Regions from separate parts of the Arthrobacter sp. 7Tela_A1 genome, predicted to be linked through region 2. Evidence: predicted binding sites of a transcription regulator. Region 2 holds the regulator's gene; each other region holds the start of a gene.
The links. The regulator LexA, encoded in region 2, represses DNA repair genes until DNA is damaged. The targets are predictions, from matches to a motif close to TCGAACANNTGTTCGA.
Positions count from the first base shown of each region.

Region 1: the regulator LexA is predicted to act here: its motif matches at 1,820-1,835, upstream of TVB01_RS07515 (shikimate dehydrogenase).
Region 3: the regulator LexA is predicted to act here: its motif matches at 1,132-1,147, upstream of TVB01_RS03660 (DUF6504 family protein).

Region 1 is NZ_JAXIOO010000013.1:7,483-10,757, forward strand. Features, by position in the region: gene TVB01_RS07505 (ABC1 kinase family protein) at 1-420, shown strand, start outside; gene TVB01_RS07510 (MFS transporter) at 479-1,789, opposite strand; gene TVB01_RS07515 (shikimate dehydrogenase) at 1,971-2,843, shown strand; gene TVB01_RS07520 (bifunctional sugar phosphate isomerase/epimerase/4-hydroxyphenylpyruvate dioxygenase family protein) at 2,864-3,275, shown strand, end outside.
Region 2 is NZ_JAXIOO010000001.1:145,669-148,943, reverse strand. Features, by position in the region: gene TVB01_RS00720 (histidinol-phosphate transaminase) at 1-385, opposite strand, end outside; gene TVB01_RS00715 (LysM peptidoglycan-binding domain-containing protein) at 474-842, opposite strand; gene lexA (transcriptional repressor LexA) at 1,231-1,917, shown strand; gene TVB01_RS00705 (ATP-dependent DNA helicase) at 2,002-3,275, opposite strand, start outside.
Region 3 is NZ_JAXIOO010000005.1:101,167-104,441, forward strand. Features, by position in the region: gene TVB01_RS03655 (MDR family MFS transporter) at 1-1,057, shown strand, start outside; gene TVB01_RS03660 (DUF6504 family protein) at 1,199-1,510, shown strand; gene TVB01_RS03665 (DNA polymerase III subunit alpha) at 1,523-3,275, shown strand, end outside.

The DNA.
Region 1 (3,275 bases), on a different contig from region 2:
AGCATGGGCAAGACCCTTGCGCCATATGCCAAGCGGATGACCATGGAGCAGCTAAACCCGGTCAACTATGCGAAGCGCCTCGGCAAAGCCGGGGGAGAACTGCTGGACCTCGGGGCGGAGCTGCCGGGCCAGCTCCAGCGGCTGGTCAATACGCTGGACTTCGAAGGCATGGAGGTGCACCTGCGTGCCGGGGACCTCGTTCCGCTGGTGGAGCGCCTGGAACGCGTGGGCAACAGGATGGTGGCAGCAATTTTTGCAGCGGCTTTTATCCGGGGCGTGGGCGAATTGACGCTGGGCGACGCCGACCGCTGGCGTGGCTGGCAGGCTCCGCTCATGGGCGCCGGACTTGCGTCAACGGGCGTTCTGGGCGGTTACCTTGCCTGGTCGGCACGTAAACAGCGGCGGCTGGACGCCGGGTAGCCAAAGAAGAATGGCCGGCCACCGCATGCTGCGGTAGCCGGCCATTCCTGCGGTGAACTCAGCGCTTGCCGAGATCCGCCGTCGGGGTCCGGAAGGACTCCTTTGCGGTCAGGGCGGAGATGGAGGCGATCAGGCAGATAGCTGCGGTGAACCAGCTGATCACGACCCAGCCGCCGGGCTGCAGGCCACCCAGGGCAGCCACGATGGACGGCGCGAAGCCTGCCATGAGGAAGCCGAGCTGGGTGCCGATGGCCAGGCCGGAGAAACGGACCTTGGCGCTGAACATTTCAGCGTAGAAGGACGGCCAGACAGCGTTCGCAGCAGCGTAACCGCAGCCGAAGACCACCACGGAGAGGGCGAACTGCAGCAGCGAGTTGCCGGATTCCATGGAGAGCAGGTAGAACGGCATCACGATGGCGCTGGACAGTGCGCCGTAGATGAAGACCGGTTTCCGGCCGAAGCGGTCCGCCGCCATGCCGAACAGCGGCTGCGTGAACAACGCGGTGATATTACCTGCGACGACCAGCCACAGCGTGATGGTGGCGTCAACGTTGCCCACCTCGGTGCCGTACTTGATGGCCAGGGTGCCGTAGACGGTGGAGACTGCGGCGATGAAGGCGCAGCAGATAACGCGCAGCACATCGCGCCAGTGGTGCTTCATCAGGTCGCCGACGGGAAGCTTGGAGATCTCGTTGTTCGCCTTGGCTTCCTGGAAGGTCGGCGTCTCGTGCAGGGTGCGGCGGATAAAGAACGTCACGATGACGACGACGGCGCTGAGCCAGAACGGGATGCGCCAGCCGATGCTGTACTTGATGTCGTCCGGCAGTGCCATGACCGGGATGAAGACCATGGCAGCAAGGATCTGGCCGCCCTGCGTACCGGTAAGGGTCCAGGAGGTGAAGAACGCACGGCGGCCGTCAGGCGCGTGCTCAAGTGTCATGGAGCTGGCACCGGCCTGCTCTCCGGCAGCGGAAAGACCCTGGGCCAGGCGGCAGAGGACCAGGAGTGTGGGCGCCCACCAGCCAATGGTGCTGAAGCTCGGCAGGCAGCCGATGAGGAACGTTGAGGCACCCATGAGGATCAGGGTGAACATCAGGATTTTCTGGCGGCCGACACGGTCGCCGAAGTGGCCCAGGATGACCGCGCCGACGGGGCGGGCGATGTAGGCAAAACCGAAGGTGGCGAGTGACATGATGCTCGCCTGTGCATCCGCGTCCGGGAAGAAGACGTGCGGGAAGATCAGTGATGCCGCGGTGCCAAAGATGAAGAAGTCGTAGTACTCAACCGCGCTGCCCATGAAGCTTGCCGCGGCGGCCTTCTTCGGGGTCTTTGCGGTGGCTGAAGCGGTCTGTGCAGGCACAGCGCTCATGGGGCCTCCAGGTAGTGATGTGTGCGTAAAACGCACAATTGTTTTTCATGCGAACACCACAAGTTATACCGGCGGGTAGTGAGACGCAAGCCATATGTGCGCATTACGCACAATTGTGCAAAGTGTGAACAGCCGGTACCGTTGGCGTTGCCCGGTTTACGGGCGCCGAAGGGAGAACCACTTGAGCACCACCACTGAATCCCTGCTCGTCGGATTGATTGGCGACGGGATCACCGCATCGCTGACTCCGCCCATGCATGAACGGGAAGCAGCTGCGTGCGGGCTTCACTATCTGTACCGGCCAGTGGACCTCGCCGTGAACGGCCGTTCCGCCGACGAGGTCGGGGACCTTTTGCGCTACGGGCGGGATCTCGGCTTCAACGCCTTTAACATTACGCACCCGTGCAAGCAGCTGGTCCTGAAGCACCTGGACGAGATTTCCGACGACGCTGCCCGGCTGGGTGCTGTGAACACTGTCCTGATCCAGGACGGGCGCTTTATCGGCCACAACACGGATTACTCCGGTTTTGCCACCGCCCTGGCCCAGGGACTGCCGGATGCTGCACTGGACGAAGTGGTGCAGCTGGGCGCCGGCGGCGCCGGCGCTGCAGTTGCCTACGCGCTGCTTAAGGCAGGCACACGGGAACTGACCCTCATCGACCTGGATCCGGAACGGACGCGTGAACGCGCCGCGGCCCTGGCCGGTCTCTTCCCGGATGCGGTTGTCCGCCCCGGCAGCCGCGAAGATCTTGCACCGGCCCTGTCCTCTGCGAACGGATTCGTTCAGGCAACGCCCGTGGGAATGCATTCGCATCCCGGCCTGCCGGTGGACCCGGAACTGCTCCGGCCCCAGACCTGGGTGGCAGACGTGATCTACCGTCCCGTCCGCACGCAGCTGGTTGACGCCGCTGAAGCGCGCGGCTGCAGGGTGCTCGACGGCGGACACATGGCGGTGGGACAGGCTGTGGATGCCTTCCGGCTCATCTCGGGTGTTGAACCTGATGCTGCCCGCATGCGGGCCCATTTCCTGGAACTGGTCAACAGCGGCCGCTGAGCCGCCTTCGAAAGGACTCCATGCGCACCTCTATTGCCACGGTCTGCCTCAGCGGCACGCTGGAAGACAAACTGCGCGCCTGCGCGGCTGCCGGTTTCGACGGCGTGGAGATCTTCGAACAGGACCTGGTGGTGAGCCCCTCCAGCCCCGAACAGATCCGCAGCCTGGCCGCCGGCCTGGGCTTGACGCTGGACCTTTACCAGCCCTTCCGGGACTTCGAAGGGGTGACCGAGGACCTGCTGGAGGAGAACCTCCGCCGCGCCGAGGCGAAGTTCCGGCTGATGGACCGGATGGGCATCGATACCATGCTGGTCTGCAGCAACGTAGCCACGGCTACTGTTGACGACGACGCCGTTGCCGCAGCCCAGCTGCGGCGCATGGGCGAGTTGGCCGCGCATTACGGGATCCGCCTGGCCTATGAGGCCCTGGCCT
Region 2 (3,275 bases):
TGGCGAGCAGCGGATACATGGAATAGGTGGGCGGAAAGCTCATCGCAGTGCGTCCGGGACCGCCGAAGGCCTGCAGGATCTGCTGCAGCACCTCGTTGGATCCGTTGCCCGCCCAGATGTTCTCGATGCCCAGTCCGTGGCCCAGATAGCCGGCGAGGCGGGTTCGAAGTTCAGTGAATTCGCGGTCCGGGTAGCGGTTCAGTCCCGAGGCGGCCCGCTGGACGGAGGCGGTGATTGCGTCCTGCACCTCTTGCGGCAGGCCATGGGTGTTTTCGTTGACGTTCAGCAGGATGGGGACATCCAGCTGCGGCGCACCGTAGGGGGTCAGCCCCCGGAGATCGTCGCGCAGGGGAAGGCGGTTCAGTTTTTCCAGCTGTTCAGTCACCAGTACAGCTTAAGGCGCACGCCGCCGGTGAACAGAATCCGTGTAGCCCGGTGACGGGCCCCAGCGGCAGAACGACCCGAAAACGCAGTTAGCCGGCGACCGGAATGTAGAGCTGCGCCCCTGCCGGGACCACGGCGTCGGACAGATTGTTCAGTTCCATAATGTCGGCCACGACGGTCCGCGGATCCTGCTCGGGCGCATATTCGGCGGCCAGACCCCAGAGGGTGTCACCGGTGCTGACGCTCACCTGCTGGGTGCGGGTCAGGTCTCCGCCACCACCCGCGGCCAGTGCGGGCGCTGTGAAGAACCCGACAAAGGTCAGGAGGGCGGCGCCGCCAAACATGATCGGGGCACCAATAAGCAGCAGGCGACCCCGTCGCGTCAGGCGAAGCGGGGCGGGGGCTTGCTGTTCCACCGGCTGGTGGGCGGTGCGTGCTGCCGAGAGCTGGGCTGTCATGGCAAAACCTTTCCGGAGCGGGAGCCTGCTTATTCCGGTGCTGCTGCACCGGCCTGGGCGGGTTCGAAACTGGGTTCGAACAGTTGGCGACCTTGAATCGAACATGTATTCGATCCCTTCTGTTCCTTTTCTAGCATCTATCTACGAACGATGTCGAGACTCACTCGAACAAATGTTTGAAAATGACCCTCCGCTCCCCTAGCGTGGATACCGGCGGTGTCACTTGTTTATCGTTCGGACTCAGGCAACCACCCGCCACTGACATTGCCGACATTGCCGCCCTCCGGTTCGCCGGAACACTCGAAGGGAAGCCGAAGTGCCCCGTAGGAACAACTCCGAAGGCAGGAGCGCTGCCGCGGCCGCCGCCGATGCCCCGCGGCCCCGGTCCCTGACTCCCCGGCAGAAGAAGATCCTCGAAACCATCCAGGCGTCCGTCAGCACCAACGGCTACCCGCCCTCCATGCGCGAGATCGGTGACACGGTCGGCCTGGCCAGCCTCTCAAGCGTCACGCACCAGCTCAGCCAGCTGGAAAAGATGGGCTACATCCGCCGTGACCCCAAACGACCCCGGGCCATGGAGATCCTTGTGCCGCTGCTCATGCACACCGAGCGGGGCACGGGTTCCGCCGCCGGCGACGCGTCAGCGCCTGCGGCCGATGCACGAACGGCATCCAACGTCACGGAACTGACGACGGCGGTGGACACGGCAATGGTGCCGCTGGTCGGCAGGATCGCGGCCGGTGGTCCGATCCTGGCGGACCAGGTCGTGGAAGAAATGATCCCGCTGCCCCGGCAGCTGGTCGGGCACGGCGAGCTGTTCATGCTGCGCGTCTCCGGAGACTCCATGGTGGACGCGGCCATCTGTGACGGCGACTGGGTAGTGGTCCGCCGCCAGCAGACGGCCGAGAACGGTGATATCGTCGCCGCCCTGCTCGATGACGAAGCAACCGTAAAGACCTTCCGCCAGCGCAACGGCCACACCTGGCTGCTGCCGCAGAACACGCGCTACGAACCGATCATGGGAGACCACGCCACCATCATGGGCAAGGTTGTCTCGGTGATGCGTTCCCTCTAGGAACGCATCACGCAAAAGCCCGTCCTCCGCTGTGTTCCAGCGAAGGACGGGCTTCGTTCCTGCGACGTTCTTGTGCAGGGTCCGTCAGGATTTCACGCCCGTCTTCTCCCCCGCCTGGGCCGCCCGCAGCCGTTCCAGGATGCCGAGCGCCACGGTACGGTCGGTGGTGCTCCAGAACGGCGGCAGTGCCGCACGCAGGAATCCGCCGTAGCGGGCAGTGGCCAGCCGTGAATCCAGGACGGCGACCATGCCGCGGTCCCCGGCTGCACGGATCAGTCGGCCGGCACCCTGCGCAAGCCGCACGGCTGCGTGCGTCGCTGACACCGTCATGAAGCCGTTGCCGCCTGCTTTAGCCACAGCACGGGTACGTGCCGTCATCAGCGGGTCATCGGGACGCGGGAACGGGATGCGGTCGATCACGACCAGGCGGCACGACCCACCCGGAACATCGACTCCCTGCCACAGCGACATAGTGCCGAACAGGCAGGTGGCGTCCTCCTCCGCGAACTGCTTGACCAGACCCGACATGGACGATTCCCCCTGGCACAGGATCGGAAAATCGACCTTGGGCCGCAGGGCAGCGGCGGCTTCTTCGGCAGCACGGCGGGAGGAGAACAGTCCAAGCGCCCCTCCGCCCGAGGCCTTGAGCAGCGCTTCCAGTTCTTCCAGCTGCGCAGGGGACGTACCGCGGTCGGGCTTAGGCAGGTTCTTGGCGACGTACAGGACGCCTTGGCGCGGGTAGTCGAAGGGGCTGCCGACGTCGGAGCCCGTCCATTGGGGTGCCGCTGCACCCACGAGTCCCAGGCCGCCTGCCACCGGACCGAACTCGGAACCAATAGCCAGCGTGGCTGAGGTCAGGATGACGGTGTGGCCGTCGAACAGTCCGTCCCTGAGCCGGCCGGCTACGGAGAGCGGCGCGACATTCACGGTGGCGGGCGCGTCATCGTCGGGCGGCGAATAACCCTCCCCCGGAGAGAAGGTGCTCGGCCTGGAAGCCCATACGACTTCGCCGGCATCCGGAGCGGACACCAGCCGTTCACACACTTCCAGCACACCCAGCAGGCGCGAGCGGGCCATCTGCCGTCCGCCGTCTCCGGCGTCTCCGCCCTCGGGCTTTGAATCGGAGAGCGCCACACGGCATGCTTCCCGGACCCGTCCGACGGCTAGTTCCTGCTCGCCGTTCAGGCCCGACGGCAGCAGGCCGGCCGGAACGCCTTCCATGGAAGCGTCGAAGGCGCGTCCGGCTGCTGCCAGCTCCTCGACCGAAGCGGAGGTGTGCTTGCGGGCGGCGGTGACTGCGGCACTGATGACGGTGCCGGAGAGCTGGCCGGTCACCGCTCCCGTCACCCGGTCCTGCA
Region 3 (3,275 bases), on a different contig from region 2:
CGGCTGGATCACCGATTCCTGGTCCTGGCGGTGGGTCTTCTACATCAACGTGCCCATCGGCGCGGTGGCGCTCGCCGTCGTCATCACCTCCCTGCACCTGCCGCGGCACGGCGGGGTGCGCCCGCGCCTGGACTACCTGGGAGCGGCACTGCTGGCGGCGGCTTCGACCGCGCTGATCCTCGTGACCAGCTGGGGCGGGACAACCTATGAGTGGTCCAGCCCGCAGATCCTGGGCCTTTCCGCTGCTGCCCTGGTGGCCGGAGGTGCCTTCGTGTGGGCGGAATCCCTGGCATCGGAGCCGATCCTGCCGCTGGGCCTGTTCCGGATGCGGAACTTCCTGGTACCTGTGCTGGCGGGTATCGCCGTCGGAATTGCCATGTTCTCCACCATTTCCTACCTCCCTACTTTCCTGCAGATGGTGGGAGGGGCCAGCGCCACGCAGTCTGGCCTCATGATGCTGCCGATGATGGGAGGGCTGCTGCTGACCTCCATTGGAACCGGCCAGCTGATTTCGCGCACCGGCCGGTACAAGATCTACCCCGTTGCGGGGTGCGCCGCGGTGATCTGCGGGCTGCTGCTGCTGTCCCGCATTTCGGCCGAGACCCCCTACTGGTTCACGGCCGTGGGGATGGCGGTCCTGGGCATGGGGATCGGGGCGCTGCTGCAGAACCTCGTCCTGATTGTGCAGAACAGCGTGCCGCCCCGGACCATGGGAACGGCGATCTCCTCAGCCAACTACTTCCGCCAGATCGGTGCGTCCTTCGGTATTGCGGCGTTCGGGTCCATCTTCGTGAACCGGCTGACGGACCAGCTGGCCGGGGCTCCCGCAGGTGCCGCGGACGCCATTCCGGGAGGGAGCATCAACTCGCTGACCCCGGCCCTGCTGCAGAGCCTGCCCCAGCAGGCCAAAGAGGTGATCGCTTCAGCGTTCGGACAGGCCATGCCCCCGATCTTCCTGCTCAGCGTGCCGATCGTGGCCGCCGGCGGGGTGCTGTGCCTGTTCATTCAGGAGATACCGCTCTCCAGGCAGACCCGGGTTGAGGCAGCGTCGGAATGAGTCCGGCACAGGACTCCCACCAGGTTCCTAGGCACAGCCGGGCCCATTGTCAGACTGGAGCCGTACACTGGAGTTCGAATATATGTTCGAATATTTTCAGCCAGGTGTTTCAGCCTGGCCTAGGCACGTGGAGGGGCAGCCGTGGGACTTTTCAGCGAAGCAATAGAGGTGGTGTGTTCTCCGGCGGGCATCCCGCTGCGGCTTACCTGGCAGGGGAGGACCTACAAGGTCGCAGCCAATCCAGTGCGCTGGTATGAGCGCCGCAGCTGGTGGGAGGAAGAACCCCGGGCAGAACGCGGGCACGGGGCCGGGCTGGTGGACTCGGAGATCTGGCGGGTGCAGGCACGCCTGAACCCACGCTCCGCGCTGCGCACCCTGGATATCTCCCGGCAGACTGCCTCCAATACCTGGCGGCTGATCCGGATCCATGACGCCCTGCGGGAAAGCGCCTAGCGTCCTGCCGCCATGAGCTTCACCCATCTCCACGCCGCTACCGCGTTCAGCGCCCACTACGGCACGTCCTGGCCGGATGAACTGGCCCGGGCCGCCGCGGCCGACGGTGCTGACGCGCTGGCCTGCACCGACAGGGACGGCCTGTACGGCACGGTCAAACACCTGCGTGCCTGCATGGATGCCGGTATCGACCCGGTCGTCGGCGTGGACCTCGCCATCCTGGACAGTGAAGGCAAAGACGCCGCCGTCACCGGGAGGGTAGTGATCCTGGCCCACGGGCATAACGACGGCGCCGGATACCATGCGCTGTGCCGGCTGATTTCCGATGCACACGCCGGCACGTCTCCTTCCCGCGGCAGGGCAGGCCGCCCGGCCAGGATCACGCTGGAACAGCTCGCCTCCCGGTCGGTTGGAAAGGACGGGGAACCGCTGCTCACTGTCCTGGTGGGTCCCTACTCGGACGTCGGACGAGCCATGCGCAGCCGCAGCTACGCCGTCGCGCGCACTCTGTTTCGCCGCTGGCTGGCGGTTGTGCCACGTGCGGCGCTCGCCGTTGAGGTGGTCACCCACCTCAGCGCCCCGGGGGCAAACCTCAGCCTGGCCCACGCAGTACGGATGCTCCGGCTCTCCGATGAGATGAACATTCCCGCCGTGCTGACCAACGCCGTGCGCTATGTGGATGAAGACGGAGCAGCTACGGCAGACGTGCTCGACGCCGCACGTGCCCTGACCTCCATGGGGCAGCTGGCTGACCTGCAGCCCAACGGCCAGGGCTGGCTGAAGTCCGGGAAGCAGATGGCCGCGCTCGCAGCGGAAATCAGCCATGAAGCCGGTTACGGGCGTTCCGGTGCAGCGAAACTGCTCGCCGGCACGGAGGCGCTCGCCGATTCCTGCCGTATCGACCCGGCGTCGGACATGGGATGGAAGCAGCCGGTGGTGCCGGAGGCATCGGTCATCGGGATTGACGCCGAACCGGGCCTGGAGCTGCGCGGACGCTGCGAAGCCGGAATTGGCAGGCGCTTCGGCCATCTGGATTCCACCGCGGAAGCGGCCATGCGCAACCGGCTCGAACACGAGCTGGGCATTATCGAACGGCTCGGGTTCGCGTCCTATTTCCTGACCGTCGCCGAAGTCTCCACGATGATTCGGGAGATGGGGGTGCGGGCAGCAGCCCGTGGGTCCGGAGCCTCCTCCCTGGTGAACTACCTGCTCGGAGTCAGCCACGTGAACCCGCTGGCACATGACCTCATCTTCGAGCGGTTCCTGTCCCGGGACCGTTCCACCCTGCCGGACATCGACATTGACGTGGAAAGCGCCGAACGGCACAACGTCTACCACCGCATCTTCCAACGCTTCGGGGCTCAGCGGGTGACCCTGATGAGCATGCAGAACGGATACCGGGCACGCGGGGCGGTGCGCGACGCCGGTATGGCCCTGGGCCTTCCCGAAGAGGAGGTCGGCGCCGTCGCGAAGGCCCTGTGGCGCTTCTCTGCCAGCCACTTCCGTGAGGCGCTCGCAGAGAAACCCGAGCTGCGGGACGTTGCCGAGGCAGTGCAGCAGAACCGCCAGCTGGATCTGCTGGTGGACCTCACGGAGCGGCTGGACCGACTGCCACGGCATATCTCCATGCATCCGTGCGGGGTCATCCTGGGAGATACATCCCTGCTGGACCGCACCCCCGTGCAGCCCAGCGGCCTGGGCCTTCCCATGTCCCAGTTCGACAAGCACGACATGGACCCTATGGGCATGCTCAAGCTCGACGTGC